One region of the Streptomyces sp. NPDC006925 genome, then DNA from elsewhere that is predicted to be linked to it. Evidence: riboswitches for the same ligand, from Rfam matches in the RefSeq annotation. Region 1 holds a riboswitch; each other region holds the start of a gene.
What was found. A riboswitch is a leader RNA that binds a small molecule or an ion and turns the genes downstream of it on or off. The one in region 1 is predicted to bind cobalamin.
Positions count from the first base shown of each region.

Region 2: another riboswitch for cobalamin. It lies ahead of ACFYNS_RS13420 (cobalamin biosynthesis protein); the one in region 1 lies ahead of ACFYNS_RS04140 (ABC transporter substrate-binding protein).
Region 3: another riboswitch for cobalamin. It lies ahead of ACFYNS_RS00675 (energy-coupling factor ABC transporter permease); the one in region 1 lies ahead of ACFYNS_RS04140 (ABC transporter substrate-binding protein).
Region 4: another riboswitch for cobalamin. It lies ahead of metE (5-methyltetrahydropteroyltriglutamate--homocysteine S-methyltransferase); the one in region 1 lies ahead of ACFYNS_RS04140 (ABC transporter substrate-binding protein).

Region 1 covers NZ_JBIAGB010000002.1:328,752-333,584, reverse strand. The annotation lists gene ACFYNS_RS04150 (germacradienol/geosmin synthase) at 1-1,066, opposite strand, end outside; gene ACFYNS_RS04145 (hypothetical protein) at 1,223-1,954, shown strand; cobalamin riboswitch at 2,505-2,686, shown strand; gene ACFYNS_RS04140 (ABC transporter substrate-binding protein) at 2,752-3,843, shown strand; gene ACFYNS_RS04135 (FecCD family ABC transporter permease) at 3,833-4,833, shown strand, end outside.
Region 2 covers NZ_JBIAGB010000008.1:18,676-23,508, reverse strand. The annotation lists gene ACFYNS_RS13430 (putative cobaltochelatase) at 1-160, opposite strand, end outside; gene ACFYNS_RS13425 (cobyric acid synthase) at 348-1,967, opposite strand; gene ACFYNS_RS13420 (cobalamin biosynthesis protein) at 1,964-2,938, opposite strand; cobalamin riboswitch at 3,095-3,219, opposite strand; gene ACFYNS_RS13415 (hypothetical protein) at 3,406-3,618, opposite strand; gene ACFYNS_RS13410 (anion permease) at 3,636-4,833, opposite strand, start outside.
Region 3 covers NZ_JBIAGB010000001.1:138,773-143,605, reverse strand. The annotation lists gene ACFYNS_RS00685 (lysophospholipid acyltransferase family protein) at 1-574, opposite strand, end outside; gene ACFYNS_RS00680 (GNAT family N-acyltransferase) at 571-1,329, opposite strand; cobalamin riboswitch at 1,837-2,019, shown strand; gene ACFYNS_RS00675 (energy-coupling factor ABC transporter permease) at 2,049-2,750, shown strand; gene ACFYNS_RS00670 (energy-coupling factor ABC transporter substrate-binding protein) at 2,747-3,118, shown strand; gene cbiQ (cobalt ECF transporter T component CbiQ) at 3,125-3,874, shown strand; gene ACFYNS_RS00660 (ATP-binding cassette domain-containing protein) at 3,871-4,734, shown strand.
Region 4 covers NZ_JBIAGB010000001.1:535,334-540,166, reverse strand. The annotation lists gene ACFYNS_RS02520 (SCO4225 family membrane protein) at 1-189, opposite strand, end outside; gene metE (5-methyltetrahydropteroyltriglutamate--homocysteine S-methyltransferase) at 344-2,668, opposite strand; cobalamin riboswitch at 2,826-3,045, opposite strand; gene ACFYNS_RS02510 (MFS transporter) at 3,187-4,713, opposite strand; gene ACFYNS_RS02505 (LysR family transcriptional regulator) at 4,787-4,833, shown strand, end outside.

The DNA.
Region 1 (4,833 bases):
TCGCCAGCGCCGAGGTGCCCGGCCCCGAAGGGGCGAACGGCAGCCGCGCCGGGCGCCCGGCGACCGCTCCCCCGCCGTTCATGTAGCGGCTGGAGCGCATGTGCCACTCGTGACCGCCCGACTGCCAGTCCTGGAGCCCCTTGACATAGGCGGCGACATCGGCGCAGGCGGCCTGATCCAGCCCCTCCTCGGCGCAGAGGGCGGGCAGTTCGGTCAGCGCCGTGTGCTCGAACTGCTGGAGCCGGGAGGTCAGCAGGTCGTTCACGGACTCGGCGGCCTCCTGGGTGGTGCACTCCAGGAAGGTCTCCAGCACCAGCACGCCGTTGGACAGTTCACCCTCGTCGCCGATCTCGCGCTCGTAGGAGAACAGGTCGTTGCGCAGGTGCACGGCGTCGGAGAAGGTGTCGCGCAGCACGCACAGCGGGCGGGACGCGGCGACGGCCGCGGGCACCTCGGCGTGCTCGGCGAACTCCACCAGCCCGGCCGACCAGGGGGCGCCGCCGACCTTGCGGCGCATCTCGATGTACTCGACCGGGTTGGGCACCCGGCCGATGTTGATGTTGGACAGCTCCCACAGCGACTCGTTGAGCAGGTTCTCGGTGCTGACGGCGAACCGCGCGCGCCAGTCCGCCGACATCGACGGCACCGTCCTGGCCCACAGGTCGGCCAGCCCCGCCTCGACCGGGTTGGCGGGCCGGGGCGGCGGCACCGTCGGGTCGTCCTCCAGCGGCATGAACAGCGGCAGCCGGTCCAGATACGCCTTGCCGCCCACGCGGTCCTGGGTGCGTTTGAACTCTTCCAGGAAATGGTCGTCGAAGAAGAAGACCCACACGTACCAGTCGGTGACCAGCGCCAGGTCGTCGGCGGTGGCGTCGGGGTGGGTGTAGGCGCACAGCAGCGCGTAGTCGTGCGCGTCCAGGTCGGCGGTGTCCCAGATCCCGGACCCCTCCAGCATTCCCATCTGCCGTGCCCACTCCCGGGAATGGGTGCGCGCCTGGTCGACGTGCGGGTTGAGACGGGCGGGGTAGGGCACGTAGAAGTCGGGCAGTTCGAAGGGTTGCGACAACGTTCGTCCCTCGGCTCGTCGATTCGGTGCGGGATCGGCCTACCCGGCCTGGAATGACGAACATCCTTTTTCACCCGGATGTGTGAGGGGCGCTCCGAGGCGCTGTCGAACAAAACCGTTGGCTGTGCGCCGAGTCGGGCTGCTAGCTTCGCTTTCGTGGCGAAGCTGAATCAGATCATCGCAGTCGAGAAGGGCGTCAAGTCCAAGGTGGTGCAGGACCTGGCGCAGGCCCAGCACGGGCTGACGAAACCGCAGATGCTCGCGGGTATCTCGCGTACGTACCAGCCCAAGGACGAAGAGGGCGAGCAGCTTCCGCCGGAGTCGACACGCGTCCAGGTCAAGGCCGAGGATGTACTGAAGGAAACGGCGAAGATCCTCACGCGGCTGTTCGATGTGACGGCCACCAAGGACTGGTCGAACCTCACAGCCCGCGCGGACGTCTCGGTCGACGGCCGTACGGTGCTCTCCGACGTGCCGGTCTCCTACCTGCTGTTCCTGGAGAAGCAGCTGGGCGAGCTCGGCTCGTTCCTGCGGAAGCTGCCGATCCTGGACGGCGCCGAGGCGTGGGAGATCGACCCCTCCACCGACTGGTGGAAGACGGAGCAGGTCCGCACGGTGCGCACCAAGAAGGTGCCGCGCAACCACGTGAAGGCGGAGGCCACCGAGAAGCACCCGGCCCAGGTCGAGGTCTACTACGAGGACATCCCCGTCGGCTACTGGACCACGGTCAAGTACTCCGGGGCCCTCCCGGCCCGACGGGTCAACGAACTGCTGGAGCGGCTGGACAAGCTCGCGGCCGCGGTGAAGTTCGCCCGCGAGGAGGCCAACGGGACCGAGGTCGCCGACAAGCGGGCCGGCGAGGCCGTCTTCGGGTACCTGTTCGCCTGACCGCTCGCACCGGTGCCCCGCTCCGGTGCGGGCGTCCGCGTCCCGGACCTCCGCGTCCCCGACCCTCCGTATCCTGACCGTACGGCTGTCCGTGTGCCGTCCACCCGACCGATCCGGGAGAGTGCCCGCGACCGACCGACACCCCAGACTCCCCGGGCCAGGGGCCGACGCCCCGTCGGCCCGGGGTGCGCCAGGAGCGCAAAGCTGAAACTGAAGCTGATGTGTGAACCCCCGGCCGCACTGTGTCTCGCAGGCGCCGGTCAGTCTCAACCTCTCGCTCCACGCTCAGCATCGCCGTTCATCGCCCGGCAACCGGGGCGGTGACGACCTCGAGACGCTGGTTCGAACCCAGCCGGCGCGTCCACGCTGCGCCGTGGTGGAGTGGCTCCACGCGAGGACATCGCCGAACGATCCGCCCATGAACCGTCAGGGCGTGCGAACGAGCGGCACCCAGGACCCCGGGGCCGGGTAAAGCCCCGGGGTCCCTTCTCCTCTCCCCCTACGCAGGGTTCCGGGGCACTGCCGCGCCCGTCCCCGGCGTCCGGGTGCGTGGTACGTTGCAGCAGCCAGTCAAACCCTTGATCGGGTCAGGGAATCCGGTGCGAATCCGGAGCTGACGCGCAGCGGTGTGGGACTGGGGCGTGCACGAGGCCACTGGGGCGCAGCCCCCGGGAAGGCGCACCGCCCCCGCAGTCCCGAGTCCGAAGACCTGCTGGCGGCCGCGCCCGGAAAGCCCCCGGCGCGGTACGACGCCGGGCCCCGCGATCGGGCCTCTGACGGAGAAGGATCTGCTGGCCATGCGCCGACCGCGCCGCATCCGCGCCCTCGTGCCGGGCCGTCCCCCGGGAGCCGCCCGCAACCGCTCGGCCGCCGCCGGCCGGACCGCCGCACACCCGCGCCCGCCGCACCGCACCGGCCGCGCGGTCCTCACCTCGCTGCTGCTGATATCCGTGACCGCCTGCGCCGGGGGGTCCGGCGACGGAGGCGGAGACGCGCGCGGCTCCTCCGCCGAGGGCTTCCCGTACACCGTCACCAACTGCGGGGTGAAGACCACCTTCACCGAGCCGCCGCAGCGGGCGGTGACCATGAACCAGCACGTCACCGAGATCATGCTGGCGCTCGGCCTGCAGGACCGGATGGTCGGCACCGCCTACCTGGACGACCGGATCCTGCCCCGCTACGCGAAGGCCTACCAGGGCATCGACGTCCTGGCGAAGAAGTACCCGTCCAAAGAGACGCTGCTGGGCGCCGCACCGGACTTCGTCTACGGCGGCTACGCCAGCTCCTTCGACAAGACGGAGGGCCGGTCGCGCGCGGCACTGCGGGAGAGCGGCATCACGACCCGGCTCGACCTGGAGTCCTGCACCGAGGACGTGGACATCGACACGCTGCACCGGGAGTTCCGGGAGGTCGGCCGGATCTTCGGCGTACCGGAACGCGCCGCGGCGCTGGTCAGGAAGCAGGACCGGCAGCTGGCAGCCACCGCGAAGCGGCTGAAGGGGACGGAGAGCACCCGGGTGTTCGTCTACGACAGCGGGGAGAGCTCCGCGTTCACGGCGGGCGGCGCGGGCATCGGCGACGAGATCCTGCGCCGGGCCGGCGCCCGCAACGTCTTCGCCGACCTCGACAAGACGTTCGCCGACGTCTCCTGGGAGCAGGTCGTCAAGCGCGAGCCGGAGGTCGTGGTGATCTACGACTACGGCGGAACGACCGTCGCGCAGAAGAAGAAGCGGCTGCTGGAGGACCCCGCGCTGGCCGACGTGCCCGCGATCGAGCACGAGCGGTTCGCCGTGCTGCCGCTCTCCTCGGCGGTACTGGGCCCGCGGGTGCCCGACGCGGTGGACGCGCTGGCCCGGCAGCTGCGCCCGGAGGACACCGGTGCGCAGTAGCACCGCGCCGCGCGCCTCCGCCGATCCGCTGCGGTGCGCCCTGGTCTGCGGCGTGCTGGCCACCGTCCTGGTCGCCGGGGCGCTGGCCGGGCTGGCGCTCGGCGCGGCCCGGATCCCGCTCCCCGACGTGCTGGCGGCCCTGACCGGCCGGGCGCAGCCGGGCCCGTTCACCACCATCGTGCTCGATGTGCGGCTGCCGCGGGTGCTGCTGGCCGCCGTCGTCGGCGCCGGACTGGCACTGGTGGGCGCGGTGCTGCAGGCACTGGTGCGCAATCCGCTGGCCGATCCGTATCTGCTGGGCATCTCCTCCGGCGCCTCCACGGGCGCCGTCCTGGTCGTCGTCCTGGGCGTCGGGGCCGTCTCGATGCAGGCGGGCGCGTTCGCCGGGGCGCTGCTGGCGATGGTGACCGTCTACGCGATGGCGCGGAGCGGCGCGGCGGTGACGACGGGACGACTGGTGCTGGCCGGAGTCGCGGTGCAGTACGTGCTCTCCGCGCTGACCAGCCTGGTGCTGGTGACCTCCGCGGAGAACGAGCATCTGCGGGCCATCCTCTTCTGGACGCTGGGCGGGCTGGGCCAGGCCCGCTGGCAGACCCTGCTGCTGCCCGCGCTGGTGCTGGGCGCCGGGCTCGCCCTGCTGCTGGCGCTGGCCAGGCCGCTGGATCTGCTGCTGGTCGGTGAGGAGGGCGCCACCGTGCTGGGGCTGGACACCGGACGCTTCCGCGCGGCCTCGTTCGTGCTGGCCTCCCTGGTGACGGCGGTGCTGGTCACGGTGAGCGGCGCGATCGGCTTCGTCGGGCTGATGGTGCCGCACGCGGCGCGGATGGCGGTCGGTGCCGGGCACCGGGCGCTGCTCCCCGTCGCGGCGCTGGGCGGGGCGGCCTTCCTGGTGCTGGCCGATCTGGCGGCGCGCACCGTCGCAGCGCCCGAGGAGATCCCGGTCGGTGTGCTGACGGCTCTCACCGGCGGGCCGTTCTTCCTGTGGCTGTT
Region 2 (4,833 bases), on a different contig from region 1:
GCAGCAGGTCCGCCAGGGCCCGGACGGCGGTGCTCTTGGCGGTGCCCTTCTCACCGCGCACCAGCACACCGCCCACCGCCGGGCTGACGGCGTTGAGCAGCAGGGCCAGCCGCAGGTCGGCCATGCCGACGATCGCGGTGAACGGATACCGGGCGCTCATGCGCTGATCACTCCTTCGAGTGGCTTTCGTGCTGTGCTGGCCGAGTGGGCCGAGGTGGCCGAGGCGGCCGTGCCGATCCTGCTGGTCCTGCTGGTCCTGCTGCCGGTCGAGCCGGTCCAGCCGCGCGCGCCGGGTGCCGCGCCTGCTGTGCCGCGTGCCGTGCCGCGCCGCCCGGACCCGGGGCCTCTCACGGCGCCCCCGGCGGTACGAACGGCAGCCCCTCCGGCACGCCGTCCTCGATGAGCCGCAGCAGCGCGTCCGTGTCCGCGTGCTCCTCGATCAGATCGCCCAGCCGGTCGAGCTGCTCCTCGCGCAGCGCCGCGAACCGGGTGTCCGGCGCCGGTGCGAACGCGCGGCCCGCGTCGGCGGCGACCCGGCGCAGGAAGGCGCGGCGGAACCCGTCCGACTCCAGCGAGCCGTGCCAGTGGGTGCCCCACACGGCGCCGACCCGGCAGCCGTCCACGGGAGTGCCGTCAGCGCCGTCGGCGCCGTCAGCGGCGCGCAGAAACGGCTCGCCGCCTCGCACATCGGCCACCCCGTGGTGGATCTCGTACCCCTCCACCGGCTCGCCCAGCGCCAGCCCGTGCGGGCGTGCCAGCGTCTTGTCCGGCGCGAACCGCACCCGCACCGGCAGCAGTCCGAGGCCGTCGACCTCGCCCGCCCGCGACTCGACGTCGTCCTCGATGCGCTCGCCCAGCAACTGGTAGCCGCCGCAGATCCCCAGCACGGGACGGCCCTCGGCCGCGCGCCGCGCCAGCGCCGCCGCCAGCCCCCGCGCCCGCACCCACTCCAGGGCCTTGACCGTCCCGCGGGTGCCCGGCACCACCACCAGGTCCGCGTCGGCCAGCTCCTCGGGGCGGTCGCTGAACCGCACCACCACGCCGGGCTCGGCCGCCAACGCGTCCACATCCGTGAAGTTGGACATCAGCGGCACCGGCAGCACGGCCACCCGCAGCACGTCCGCGCCGTACGGGCCCGCGACGGCGGACTCGCGCACGGTCCCGCGCAGCGACACCCGCAACCCGTCCTCCTCGTCGATGCCCAGCCCGTGCCGGTAGGGCAGCACCCCCAGCGTGGGGCGCCCCGTCAGCTTCCGCAGCATCTGAAGGCCGGGCTCCAGCAGCGAGCCGTCGCCGCGGAACTTGTTGACCAGATAGCCCGCGAGCAGCGCCTGGTCCTCCGGTGCCAGCAGCGCCGTCGTACCGAAGAGCGAGGCGAACACCCCGCCGCGGTCGATGTCGCCGACCACCAGCACCGGCAGCCGGCAGGCCCGGGCCAGCCCCATGTTGACGATGTCGCTGCGCCGCAGGTTGATCTCGGCCGGGCTGCCCGCGCCCTCGCAGACGACCGCGTCGTGGGTGCGCCGCAGCTCCTCCAGACAGCCCGCGACCGTCTCCAGCAGCTCCGCGCGCCCCGCCGGCGGCGCGCCCTCGCCGCCCGCTCCGTCCCCGGCGGGCCTCCCGCCGCCCGGGTGGCGCCCGAAATAGCCCTGCGCCGACATCTCGCCGACCGCCTTGCCCAGCAGGACGACCTGGCTGGTGCGGTCGCCGCCCGGCTTCAGCAGCACCGGGTTCATCAGCGCGCTCGGCTCCACCCGCGCCGCGGCGGCCTGCATGGCCTGGGCGCGGCCGATCTCCGCCCCGTCGGAGGTGACATAGGAGTTGAGCGACATGTTCTGCGCCTTGAACGGCGCGACGCGTATCCCCTTGCGGGCCAGCCAGCGGCAGATGCCCGCCGTCACCACGCTCTTGCCCGCGTCCGAGGTCGTCCCCGCGACCAGCAGCCCGCCCGTTCCGCGCCCGCTCACCGTGTTCCTCCCGTCGCGCGGCCCCGCCGCAGGCGGCGCACCGCCGCTCCCGTCAGACAGCTCGTCACCAGGGCCAGTTGCCCCACCCGGCGCGACAGCCGCACGGCCCGCTCGATGTCGGCGGTGCGTACGGCGCGGCCGGAAGCGTTGAGGACGGGCCGGTGCTCGACCCGCCCGCCGTAGGCGAGCGTGCCGCCCAGCCGCAGCCCGAGGGCGCCCGCGAACGACGCCTCCACCGGGCCCGCGTTGGGGCTGGGATGGCGGTGTGCGTCGGCCCGCCAGGCGCGCAGGGCACCGCGCGGATCGGGTCCGGCGAGCGCGGCCAGCACGGCGGTCAGCCGCGCTCCCGGGCCGCCCGCCACGTCGTCCAGCCGCGCGGCGGCCCAGCCGAAGCGGCGGTGCCGCGGGGAGCGGTGGCCGACCATCGCGTCCAGCGTGTTGACGGCGCGGAAGCCCACCAGACCGGGGACACCGGCGACCGCTCCCCAGACCAGGGCCCCCACCACGGCGTCCGAGGTGTTCTCCGCGACCGACTCCACCACGGCACGGGCCACTTCCGGTGCCTCCAGCCGCTGCGGATCGCGCCCGCACAGTGCGGGCAGCCGCTCGCGTGCCAGCTCCAGGTCCCCGGCCTCCAGCGCGCCGCACACGGCCCGCGCCTCCCGGGTCAGCGACGTCCCCCCGAGGACGGCCCAGGTCGTGGCGGCGGTCAGGACGAGTTCGGGGAGCGGCGCAGCCGCCCGGCTGCGCGCGGCACGGCGGGCGGCACCGGCCGCGGCGACGGCGCCGCCCGCGGCGAGGAATGTGTGCAGCGCGCCCGCACCCCGGTCGTCACGCCACAGCCGGCGCTCCAGCGCTCCGGCGGCCCGGCCGAAGACGGCCACCGGGTGGCCGCGCCGCGGATCGCCCAGCAGCGCGTCGGCGGCGAACCCCAGCAGGATCCCGCGCACCTGGACGTCAGCGCCGCCCATCAGCGGACGGGTCCGGCGCACTCACCCACGGCAGCGGTCCCCGCGACGGTGTTCCCCGCGGCGGCGGGCACGTCGGCGGCGGATATGGCGGCACAGCCACGCATCTCGGCGTCCTCACTCAGGGTCCTCGCCCTGGCTCGAGTCGACCGGCGGCGAGAGTCTCCTGGCTCCCGGATCCACACCGTCCCCGGCCTTCCAGCCCGTGCGGGCCGTGGCTTCGTTGGGGTGGCGCTCCCCGGTGACAGTGGCGGGACCGCGCCGGATTCGCACCGGCTTCCTCTCCATGCCGCCGTTTGGCACGGGAAGTCCACCACGCCGGTCCGGCCCCGTCAACTCGCCCTTGACCTGCGACGGGGCGGCGAGCAGCAACGTCGGTGAGGGGGTACGGGATGCTCCCGTACCCCCTCACCGAAGCGGCTCGTCCGGCCGCGGCAGCCCTGCCGTGGGCCGCCGGGACGGGAGCGGGCTCAGCCCGCGATCAGGTAGATCCCGTACGCCACCGCTGCCAGGCACAGCCCGTAGCAGGCGTAGGCGCCGGTGCGGGCCAGTGCCGAGGGAGCGGTGCCGGCGGTGCGCGGCGAGCCGGAGACGATGCCGAGGGTGAAGATGCCGACGAGTCCCACCGTCGCCACCAGGCTGACGCCGAAGACCTGGCCGAGCGCGGCCCAGTCGATGTGCATGTGGTCGTCCCTTCTGCCTAGCTGAGGCTGCTCGCCGACGCGGGGCGGCCGGTCGGTTGCGGGGTCTCGGAGGGCGCTGCCTCCTCGGCGGAGCCGACCGCCAGTCCCGCGGGCGGCGGGGGCGGGGCGACGGCCCGGACGGCGGTGGTGACCACGCCGGCGGGCACGGACATGGGTGCGGGCTCCGCGGTCGGTTCGGCGGCCGGGCCGGGGATCCCGGTGGGCTCCACCGCGGTGGGGGAGTCGCCGTTGACGTTGGTGTGGTCCACCGGCGCGCGCCGCGAGCGGGCCCAGATGGCGCCGCAGAGCGCGAGCGCGAGGACGGCGACGGTCGCCACGCCCCAGTCGCCCTGCTCGGCCAGGAGCGCGGCACCCGCCGCGACTCCGCCGGCGGCGGGGAGGGTCAGTGCCCAGCCGACGACCATCCGGCCGGCCGTCCCCCACCGCACCACGCCGCCCTTGCGGCCGAGGCCGGAGCCCATCACGGCGCCCGAGCACACGTGGGTGGTGGAGAGGGAGAAGCCGATGTGCGAGGAGGCCAGGATGGTGGCCGCCGCGCTGGTCTGGGCGGCGAAGCCCTGCGGCGGCTGGATGTCGGTGATGCCCTTGCCCATGGTGCGGATGATGCGCCAGCCGCCCAGGTAGGTGCCCAGTGCGATGGCGAGCCCCGCCGAGGCGATGACCCACACCGGCGGGTCGGAGCCGGGCGCCAGCGCGCCGCCGGTGACCAGTGCCAGGGTGATGACGCCCATGGTCTTCTGCGCGTCGTTCGTGCCGTGGGCGAGGGAGACCAGTGCGGCCGAGGTGATCTGGCCGGCGCGGTAGCCCTTGGCGGTCCGCTCCTCGTCGGCGTGCCGGGCGACCCGGTAGGTCAGCCGGGTGGCGCACAGGGAGGCCAGGCCCGCGACCACGGGCGCGGCCAGTGCCGGGATGAGGACCTTCATGACGACGACGTCACCGTTGACCGCGCCGGTGCCGACGGCGGCGAGCGTCGCGCCGATCAGTCCGCCCATCAGGGCGTGCGAGGAGCTGGAGGGCAGCCCCGCGAGCCAGGTCAGCAGGTTCCAGATGATCGCGCCCACCAGCCCCGCGAAGATCACTTCGGGCCGGATGCCGGAACCTTCGTCGATGATTCCCGAGGAAATGGTCTTGGCCACCTCGATGGACAGGAAGGCGCCGAGGAGGTTGAGGACCGCCGACATGGCGACCGCCGCC
Region 3 (4,833 bases), on a different contig from region 1:
GCACCGGAGCTTCGGCGTCGACCGCGGCCTGGAAGAGGGCGCGGCGGAATCCGCTGCCCGACTCGGTGCACCACGTGGTGCCCTGCGGAAAGACCAGCACCGAACGGCCCCCGCGCAGCACGGCCGCCACCTGCGCCACCGTGTCGGGCAGCGTACGGATCCGGTCCCGGTCGATGAACTGCACCCCCGCGCGTTGCGCCAGGGGACCGAACAGCGGCCACTGCGCCACCTCCCGTTTGGCGAGCGCGGTCGCCGGTTCGACGGCCAGCAGCGCGAGCGCGTCGAGCCAGGAGATGTGGTCGGAGACGATCAGCGAGCCCGTCTCGCCCGGACGCCGGCGCCGGCCGGAGAGGGACGCCGGGGCCTCCAGCGTGGCACCGAGCGCCCGGATCACCCCCCGCGCCTGGGTGCGCAGCACCTCCCCGCAGGCGAGGCGCGGACCGCTCGCCAGCCCCCGGAGCAGCGCGCCGGCCAGTGCCGCGTACCGGCGCGCCCGTACGGCGGCGGCCACCGGTGGTACCCGGTGGGCTGCGCACCGCACGGTGCAGGGTGAGGCCACGGTCCAGCAGCTCATCTCGGCTCCCCGAGGAAGTAGCGGTGGTAGCGGTCGTTCAACTGCTCCATGTCGAGCACCACGAAGAAGTCGGCGACGCCGAACTCCGGGTCGTGGGCGGGGGCTCCGCACACCCATGCGCCGAGCCGCAGGTACCCGCGCAGCAGCGGCGGGAGCAGCGCGGAGCGGGCCCTGGCCGGTTCCGCCACCCGCACCGGCGCCGACGGCCGCCACGGGCGGTGTGGGAAGACCTCCATGCCGGAGGGCGGCGCATGGCGTGCCGCGCACAGCGCCCACGTGTGCGCCGCACTCCGCCCGCCGTCCGCCAGCGGTACCGAGGCGCATCCCGCCAGGTAGCGGTGCCCCGACAGCAGCACGTAGCGGGCGAGCGCCGACCACATCAGATTGATCACCGCTCCGGAGCGGTGGCCGGGATGCACGCACGACCGCCCCGCCTCGATCATCGACGTGCGGATCCCCGCCAGCGCTCCCAGGTCGAACTCGCCGTCCGCGTAGGAGTGCCGGACCCTGCCCGGCGGCAGGAGGCGGTAGGTGCCGACGACGTCACCCGTGGCGGTGTCCGTGACGATCAGATGGTCCGCGGCGGAGTCGAAGGCGTCCACGTCGAGGCCGGATGAGCGGGACCCGGCAGCGGCCCCCATCTCCTCGCCGAACACCTGGTGGCGGAGCCGCTGCGCGGCCCGCACCTCGGCCGCGGAGTCGGCGACGGCCGCGGTGTAGGCGGCGCTTTCCCTTGCCGTGTATGAGGTGGTCATCGTGGTGTCTCCTCAGCAGGCTCGTGCCCGGCCCGGCGGACCGGGTCGGGCGGTGGGCGAGGCCGGGCCCGCACGGACCCGGACTTCTCGCAGCGGCACGTGCCCCGGTTCCGGGCGGTGGGGCTCGCCCGGTGTCCTTCGGGAGCACGTCCCGCCGGGTCATGAGTAGCGCCGCGGGCGGGCCGGGTGATGGCCCCCAGGCATCAGCCGCCTGAACCGGGGGTTCCGGCTCGGCGGGTGCCGCGCGGGGACGGGCCGCGCAGGGGGACCTCTCCGGGCGAATCGCCGGGTTTCGTGCACCTTCCGTGCCCCCGGTGCGCGTTGCCGCCTGCCGGCCCGATCCGGTGCGCCGTGCACCTGTGCGGCCGGCACCGCGAGAGCACTCCGCGCGCACGCCCCTACCATTGCGCGCCGGTGCGCGTCCGCCGGGGTGCGCGACCCGGGACGCGGAGGTGACCTCCGCTTTCGCACTCCCTGCCCCCGGCTTGTCACCTGACGTGTGTGCGACTAGTGTCGCCACGCCTTGGTGAACGGGAAATCCGGTGTGAAACCGGTGCGGCCCTCGCCACTGTGATCGGGAATGCCGGCTCCGGCCCTTGCGGGCAGCCACTGGGTCCTCGGACCCGGGAAGGCGGAGTGCGGGCGGTGTACCCGTGAGCCAGGAGACCGGCCAAGGCACGTCGTCCATCCACGAGGTGCTGGAGAGGGTCTGCTGAGCCATGCACATAGCCGAGGGTTTTCTGCCTCCGGCGCACGCGGTCGCCTGGGGCGTCGCGGCGGCGCCGTTCGTCGTCCACGGAGCCCGGTCCCTGACCCGTGAGGTCAGGGAGCATCCCGAGAGCACCCTGCTGCTGGGAGCCGCGGGCGCTTTCACGTTCGTCCTGTCGGCACTGAAGCTGCCATCGGTCACCGGCAGTTGTTCCCACCCCACCGGTACCGGTCTGGGGGCCATCCTGTTCCGGCCGCCGATCATGGCCGTGCTGGGCACCATCGTCCTGCTGTTCCAGGCGCTGCTGCTCGCCCACGGCGGGCTGACCACGCTCGGCGCCAACGTCTTCTCGATGGCGATCGTCGGGCCGTGGGCCGGGTACGGTGCGTACCGGCTGCTGCGGCGCTTCGGCGCGCCGCTGATGGTCGGGGTGTTCGCCGGCGCGTTCGTCGCCGACCTGTCCACCTACTGCGTCACCAGCGTGCAGCTCGCGCTCGCCTTCCCCGACCCGAGCAGCGGCTTCCTCGGCGCACTGGGCAAGTTCGGTTCCATCTTCGCGGTCACCCAGATTCCGCTCGCGATCAGCGAGGGACTCCTCACGGTGCTCGTCATGCGCCTGCTGGTGCAGTCCAGCAAGGGCGAACTGACCCGGCTCGGCGTGCTCCTGTCGGGCAAGCGGAACCGGACCGAGACGGAGGCGGCGGCACGATGAAGCGCAACACCAAGATCAACGCGCTGCTGCTCGTCCTCGTGGCGGCACTCGCCGTCCTGCCGCTGGCCCTGGGGCTCGGCGACGACAAGGAGGAGCCGTTCGCCGGGTCCGACGCGCAGGCCGAGACGGCCATCACCGAGCTGGAGCCGGACTACGAGCCGTGGTTCTCGCCGCTGTACGAACCACCCTCCGGCGAGATCGAGTCGGCGCTCTTCGCGCTGCAGGCCGCCCTCGGCGCGGGCGTCCTGGCCTACTACTTCGGACTGCGCCGCGGCCGCCGCCAGGGCGAGCAGCGGGCCGCCCGGGCGCGGCAGGCCGACGAGCGCACCGACAGCGGCGCCGACGAGTCCGCCACCGGGCGGGCCTGACCCGCTGTGCTGCCCATCGACGCGGCGGCGCACAGCAGCCGCTGGCGCCGCCGCCACCCCGTGGACAAAGCCGTGCTCGGGCTGGGGCTGACCGTCCTGGCCATCTCGCTGCCGCCCTGGCCCGGCGCGGCACTCGTGCTCGGGACGGCTCTCATCGTGCTGCTGGGCCCGGCGGGGGTGCCCGCCCGCAGACTCTGGCGGGCGTACCGGGTGCCGGTGGGCTTCTGCGTGACCGGAGCGGTCACCCTGCTGTTCCAGGTCGGCGGCCCGGACGGGTTCGTCACCCTGGCCGACGGCGGCCTCGCCCGCGCGGGCCGGCTGCTGCTGCGCACCTCCGCGGCCTCGCTCGGTGTGCTCCTGTTCGCCTTCACCACCCCGATGTCCGACCTGCTGCCGCGTCTGGTCCGGGCCGGGGTGCCCGCGCCCGTGGTGGACGTCGCGCTGATGACGTACCGCACCGGCTTCCTGCTCCTCGATTCCATGCGCCGCGTCCGGGAGGCGCAGGCCGCCCGGCTCGGACACACCACACGGGCCGCGCAGTGGCGTTCCACAGCCGGGCTCGGCGCGATCGCTTTCGTACGCGCCTTCGACCGGGCAGCCCGGCTCCAGGCCGGTCTCGCCGGACGGGGCTACGAGGGCACCCTGCGCGTCCTGGTGCCCGAAGCGCGCGTCTCCGTCCGCTTCACCGCCGCGAGCCTGCTGCTGCTCGCCGCCGTCACCGCAGCCACCCTCGGATTGGAGAGTCCGCTGTCATGAACGAGTCGGCCCTGGTCGCCCTGCGGGGCGTGTCCTTCGCGTACGAGGACGGCCCGGTCGTGCTCAGCGCCCTCGACTTCGAGGTGCGCGAGGGCCGCGCCCTCGCCCTCCTGGGCCGCAACGGCAGCGGCAAGACCACCCTGATGCGGCTGCTCAGCGGCGGGTTGCGGCCTCGGACGGGGCAACTGGCGGTGGCGGGCGACCCGGTCCGGTACGACCGCAAGGGCCTCACCCGGCTCCGCACGGCGGTACAGCTCGTCGTGCAGGACCCGGACGACCAGCTGTTCGCCGCGTCCGTCGCCCAGGACGTCTCCTTCGGACCGCTCAATCTGGGGCTGTCCGCTCCGCAGGTACACGAGCGCGTCCAGGAGGCGCTCACCGCGCTGGACATCGCGCCACTCGCCGACCGGCCCACCCATCTGCTCTCCTACGGACAGCGCAAACGGGCCGCGATCGCGGGCGCGGTCGCGATGCGGCCGCGGGTGCTGATCCTGGACGAGCCGACCGCGGGGCTCGACCCGGACGGCCAGGAGCGGCTGCTGGCGACCCTCGGCGAGCTCCGGGACGGCGGCACCACGGTGGTGATGGCCACGCACGACGTGGATCTCGCGCTGCGCTGGGCCGACGACGCCGCGCTGCTCACCACGGGCGGGGTGACCTCCGGCCCGGTGGACGCCGTCCTCGCGCGCCCGGAACTGCTGCGCGAGGCCGGTCTGGGACTGCCGTGGGGCATCGCCGCGCGGGAGCTGCTGCTGGCGTACGAGGTGCTGGAGGACGCCGCGGCCGCCCCGCGCACCCCGGCCGAACTGGCCGCTCTGGCCGCGCTGCCAGCCGCCCCCCGGACCCCGGCCGAGGGGTGAGCCCGGTTCCCTCGCCGGGTGCGGTCTGCGCCCGCCCGCAAGCGTGCCTGCCTCAGGACGGCCGACGGGTCCGGACGCTGCCCCGACGCGCCCGGTCCG
Region 4 (4,833 bases), on a different contig from region 1:
GATCAGGCTGAGCGGCAGGGTCGCGAACGTGGGGATCACCCCGGCCATGGACTCCCCGCTCTCGTCCCACGCCGTGACCGCGACAGCCCACCCGATCAGGCCCACGCACACCGTGAGGTAGAGGAGCGCCGGCACGCTCGTGAGAGCCCGGCGGACGGTGCGGAGGACGGAGCGCTGCTCGGCGGTCATGGGGGAACTCCTCGTCTGTGGTGCGCACTGGCCCTGCGGCTGCGCTCTTCGCGGCTTCGGGACCATCCTGCCCCTCCTCGCGGCGCGCCGGGACATGTGCGGGCCCACGGGCCGGAGCGGCCGCGACCTGGCCGCTCCGGCCCGCGGACCGGGATCAGGACGCGCGGTGCGGCAGCTCCGCACGAACCGTTCGTGCGGCGGCGACCAGGTTCTCCAGGGAAGCCCTGGTCTCGGGCCAGCCGCGGGTCTTGAGGCCGCAGTCGGGGTTGACCCACAGCCGCTCGGGCGGGATGGCTTCGAGACCCCTGCGGAGCAGGGCTGTGGCCTCTTCGGCACCGGGCACGCGGGGGGAGTGGATGTCGTAGACGCCGGGGCCGGCTTCGCGGGGGTAGCCGTGTTCGGCCAGCTCGTGGGCGACCTGCATGTGGGAGCGGGCGGCCTCCAGGCTGATGACGTCGGCGTCCAGATCGTCGATCGCCTGCACGATGTCGCCGAACTCGGCGTAGCACATGTGGGTGTGGATCTGGGTGTCGGGCCGTACTCCGGCGGTGGTGAGGCGGAACGCCTCGGTCGCCCAGGCCAGGTAGGCATCGCGGTCGGCGGCGCGCAGCGGAAGGGTCTCGCGCAGTGCGGGTTCGTCGACCTGGATGACCGAGGTGCCGGCCGCCTCCAGGTCGCCCACTTCGTCGCGCAGCGCGAGGGCGACCTGGCGTGCCGTGTCCCCGAGGGGCTGGTCGTCGCGGACGAAGGACCAGGCGAGCATGGTGACCGGGCCGGTCAGCATGCCCTTGACGGGGCGTTCGGTCAGCGACTGGGCGTACTGCGTCCAGCGCACCGTCATCGGCTCGGGGCGGGAGAGGTCGCCGGCCAGGATCGGGGGGCGGACGTAGCGGGTGCCGTAGGACTGCACCCAGCCGTGCTGGGTGGCCAGGTAGCCGGTGAGCTGTTCGGCGAAGTACTGCACCATGTCGTTGCGTTCGGGTTCGCCGTGCACCAGCACGTCGATGCCGGCCTTCTCCTGGAAGGCCAGGACGTCGCGGATCTCGGTCCTGATCCGCTCCTCGTAGGCGTCGGTGTCGATGCGCCCGGCGCGCAGGTCGGCGCGGGCGGTGCGCAGTTCGGTCGTCTGCGGGAAGGAGCCGATGGTGGTGGTCGGCAGCACCGGCAGGCCCAGATGGGCGCGCTGGGCCGAGGTGCGATCGGCGTAGGACGGGGAGCGGCGGGTCTCGGCCTCGGTGACAGCCGCGGCCCGGGCCCGTACCGCCGGGTCGTGGGTGAGTGCGGAGTTGGTGCGGGAGGCCAGGGCGGCGCGGTTTGCGGCCAGTTCGGCGCCGATGGCGTCGGTGCCCTGTGCCAGGCCCTTGGCGAGGGTGGCGATCTCGGCGGTCTTCTGCCGGGCGAAGCTGAGCCAGCGCAGCACCTCGGGGTCGACGTCGCGTTCGGCCTGCACGTCCAGCGGCACGTGCAGCAGCGAGCAGGAGGCCGACACGTCCACCCGGCCGGCGAGACCGAGGAGGGTGCCCAGGGTGGTCAGGGACTTCTCCAGGTCGTTGATCCAGATGTTGCGGCCGTTGACGACGCCGGCCACCAGGCGCTTGCCGGGCAGGCCCCCGGCGGCGGCGAGCGCGTCGAGGTTGGCCGCGGCCGCCTCGGTGAAGTCGACCGCGAGGCCGTCGACCGGCGCCTTCGCCAGCACGGGCAGCGCGTCGCCGAGCCGGTCGAAGTAGGAGGCGACCAGCAGCTTCGGCCGGTCGGTGAGTCCGCCGAGTTCGCGGTAGGCCCGCTCGGCAGCGGCCAGCTCCTGCTGGGTGCGGTCCTGGACCAGCGCGGGCTCGTCCAGCTGGACCCATTCGGCGCCCGCAGCGCGGAGGTCGGCGAGGAGTTCGGCGTAGACCGGCAGGAGCCGCTCCAGCAGGCTCAGCGGCTGGAAGTCCGCGACGGTGCCCGGGGCGGGCTTGGCCAGCAGGAGGTAGGTGACCGGGCCGACGAGTACGGGCCGGGCGGCGAGCCCCAGCGCGAGGGCTTCCTTGAGCTCGGCGGCCTGCTTGGTGGCGTCGGCCGCGAAAACGGTGTCCGGACCGAGCTCGGGGACGAGGTAGTGGTAATTGGTGTCGAACCACTTGGTCATCTCCAGCGGTGCCACGTCCTGGGTGCCGCGGGCCATCGCGAAATAGCCGGCCAGCGTGTCGGCCGCCACGGCGGCGCGGTGCCGTGGCGGGATCGCGCCGACCATGACGCTGGTGTCCAGCATGTGGTCGTAGTAGGAGAAGTCGCCGGTGGGCACTTCGTGGATGCCGGTCTCGGCGAGCTGCCGCCAGTTGGCGGCGCGCAGGTCCTTCGCGGTCCGCCGGAGGCCGGCGGCGGTGACGCGGCCCTTCCAGTAGCCCTCGACGGCCTTCTTCAGTTCCCGGTTCGGGCCCTGGCGCGGGTAGCCGTGGACGGTGGCTCCTGCTGCCGCGGCTGCGGACTTCGCTGTCACGGAGATCTCCTTCGCGAGATGTCTCGTCGGGATCCCGGCGAGCACGAGGAGCGAAGGTGACGGAACACCGGTGGGCGACGGAAGCGCGGCTGCGTCCGTCCACCGGGATTTCTGCGCCGACCCGCCCTCGAGGTCACCGGAATGTCCGCACACACATGGGCGTGTGCGGGCAACGGGCAGGTCTTCGGACTCGCGGGCGCGCCTGCCGGTCTCCCGGCGGGCTCCTACTGGCCGTCGCTTCCCGGACCGTCGGGTCCAGTGCGTGTGACGGCTGTCGTTCCCACTCACCGCTGCGGGGCAGTCCCGGACTTCCACCGGGTTCCCTCTTACGACGTCCCGCCTGGCGGACGGGACGAACCAGCTGCCCCGCCAGCCTAGGCGCAGAGCCCCCCGCCTGGGTAGTGCGCCCCCGCGAGTCCCCGGCCCATCCGCGCCCGGTCCCGGGCGCCGGCACTCCGGAGGTGAGCGTGCCCTCTCCGACTCCGGCGGTGGCTCTGCCCGTGTCGCCCTCATGCGGTTCAGCGGTTCCGCCACGTCCCGGAGGGGTGTTCCTGCGCTGTCGGCCGATGCGGGCCAGGAGGGACCGGCCGTCGGCCCGGGGGACGAACGTCCGCCGGGCCGACGGAGGAACGCGGCGACGGGCGTGGGCGGCGGCCGCGCAGCCGGGCCGGTGCAGACGTCCCCGTCCCACGCGCCGGAAGGCCGCTCGGGAAGACCCGGCGAGGGACGCGCGCGGCGGAGTGCGTCGCCCGCCCGTCTCGTCGCATCGGGACGGGCAGGCGGCAGGTGGCGAACAGAACGACCGCGCCGAGGGCGGCACCGGCCCAGCTCAGCACGGTCACCGCCGCAGTGAGCGGCATGTGCGTGGACATCAGCCCGACGGCGACGGCCGGGGTTCCGGACCCCGCGTAGAAGAGGAGGTACAGCGCGGCCGCGATCCCGGCGCGGTGTCCGGGAGGTGTCCGCGCGTCCACCGCGCGGGCGGCCCCGCCGACGGCCAGCCCGTGTCCGGAGCCGGCGAGCAGGGCGGAGACGAGCGTTGCGGGGAGCGACGCGGCACCGCCGGTGGCCAGGAGCACCAGGCTCACGGTCAGTGCGGCGAGACCGGCGAACCGGGCCGAGCGTGCCGAGCGGCGCGCCCCGGCGCACTGCGTCAGCACCGAGCACACCAGAACTGCCGCCACCACACCTCCCGCCAGGGCCGGGCCCGCTCCGCGCGAGGTACGCGCGAGCAGCGCCGGAAGGAGCGCGAGGTAGATGCCGACGACGGCCCAGGCGAGGAACCCGGCCAGCCCCGCTGCGACGAACAACGGCCGGAGGGCGGAGGGCAGTTGCGGGCGGGCCGGGCGCCACCGTCGGCGGGCTCCCGCGGAGGCCCCCGGATCGGGCTCGGGTATGTTCCGGCGCATCAGGTGCCAGACCCGGGCCAGCAGCGCCAGGTGCAGCAGGTAGGGGGTGACCAGGGGGGCCGGCGCGTACTGGGCGAGTACCCCCGAGACGGCGGGGCCCGCGGCGGTGCCTGCCGCGAAGGCCAGCCCGGCCAGCAAAGGCCCGCCGACACGGGCTGAGGGGTGTTGGTGCCGGGTGATGAGGGCCTGGGCGGCGCCGGTCGCGGCCCCCAGCGCCAGCGCCTGGCTCACGCGTCCGGCGAAGAGCCAGGCGGGGCCGAGGGCGAGGAGGAAGCAGCCGGAGCCGACGGCGGCCAGCAGCACGCTCGACCGCAGCACCGGCCGGGGGCCCACGACATCGGCGGCCGGCCCGCACAGCAGCAGCGTCGGTCCACTCACCAGCGCGAACGTCGCGAAGAGCAGCGTCATGACCAGGTCGTCATAGCCGAAGAGGCGCTGGTAGTCCGGGTAGAGCGGGCCGGGCAGATAGGCGCCCGCGGTCAGCACCACCACGAGGAGTCCGGTGGTCCGCACCGTCCGCCGGTCATCCCGGCCCTCCGGCAGCCGCCGCCCTCGGATGGACTGTACGGCGGGTGGGGAGGCGGGGGCCGGTTCCGAGTGGGCGCTGTTGCCCGGGGAAAGACGCTGATCAGTCACGCAAGCCAGTGTGCAGGCCGGGAAACACAAGGGGAATCAAACGAATTCGCGCCCAATCATGCAAACTCTTTGCATGATTGACTCCCGGCTCCGGATTCTGCAGATGGTCGCCGAGCACGG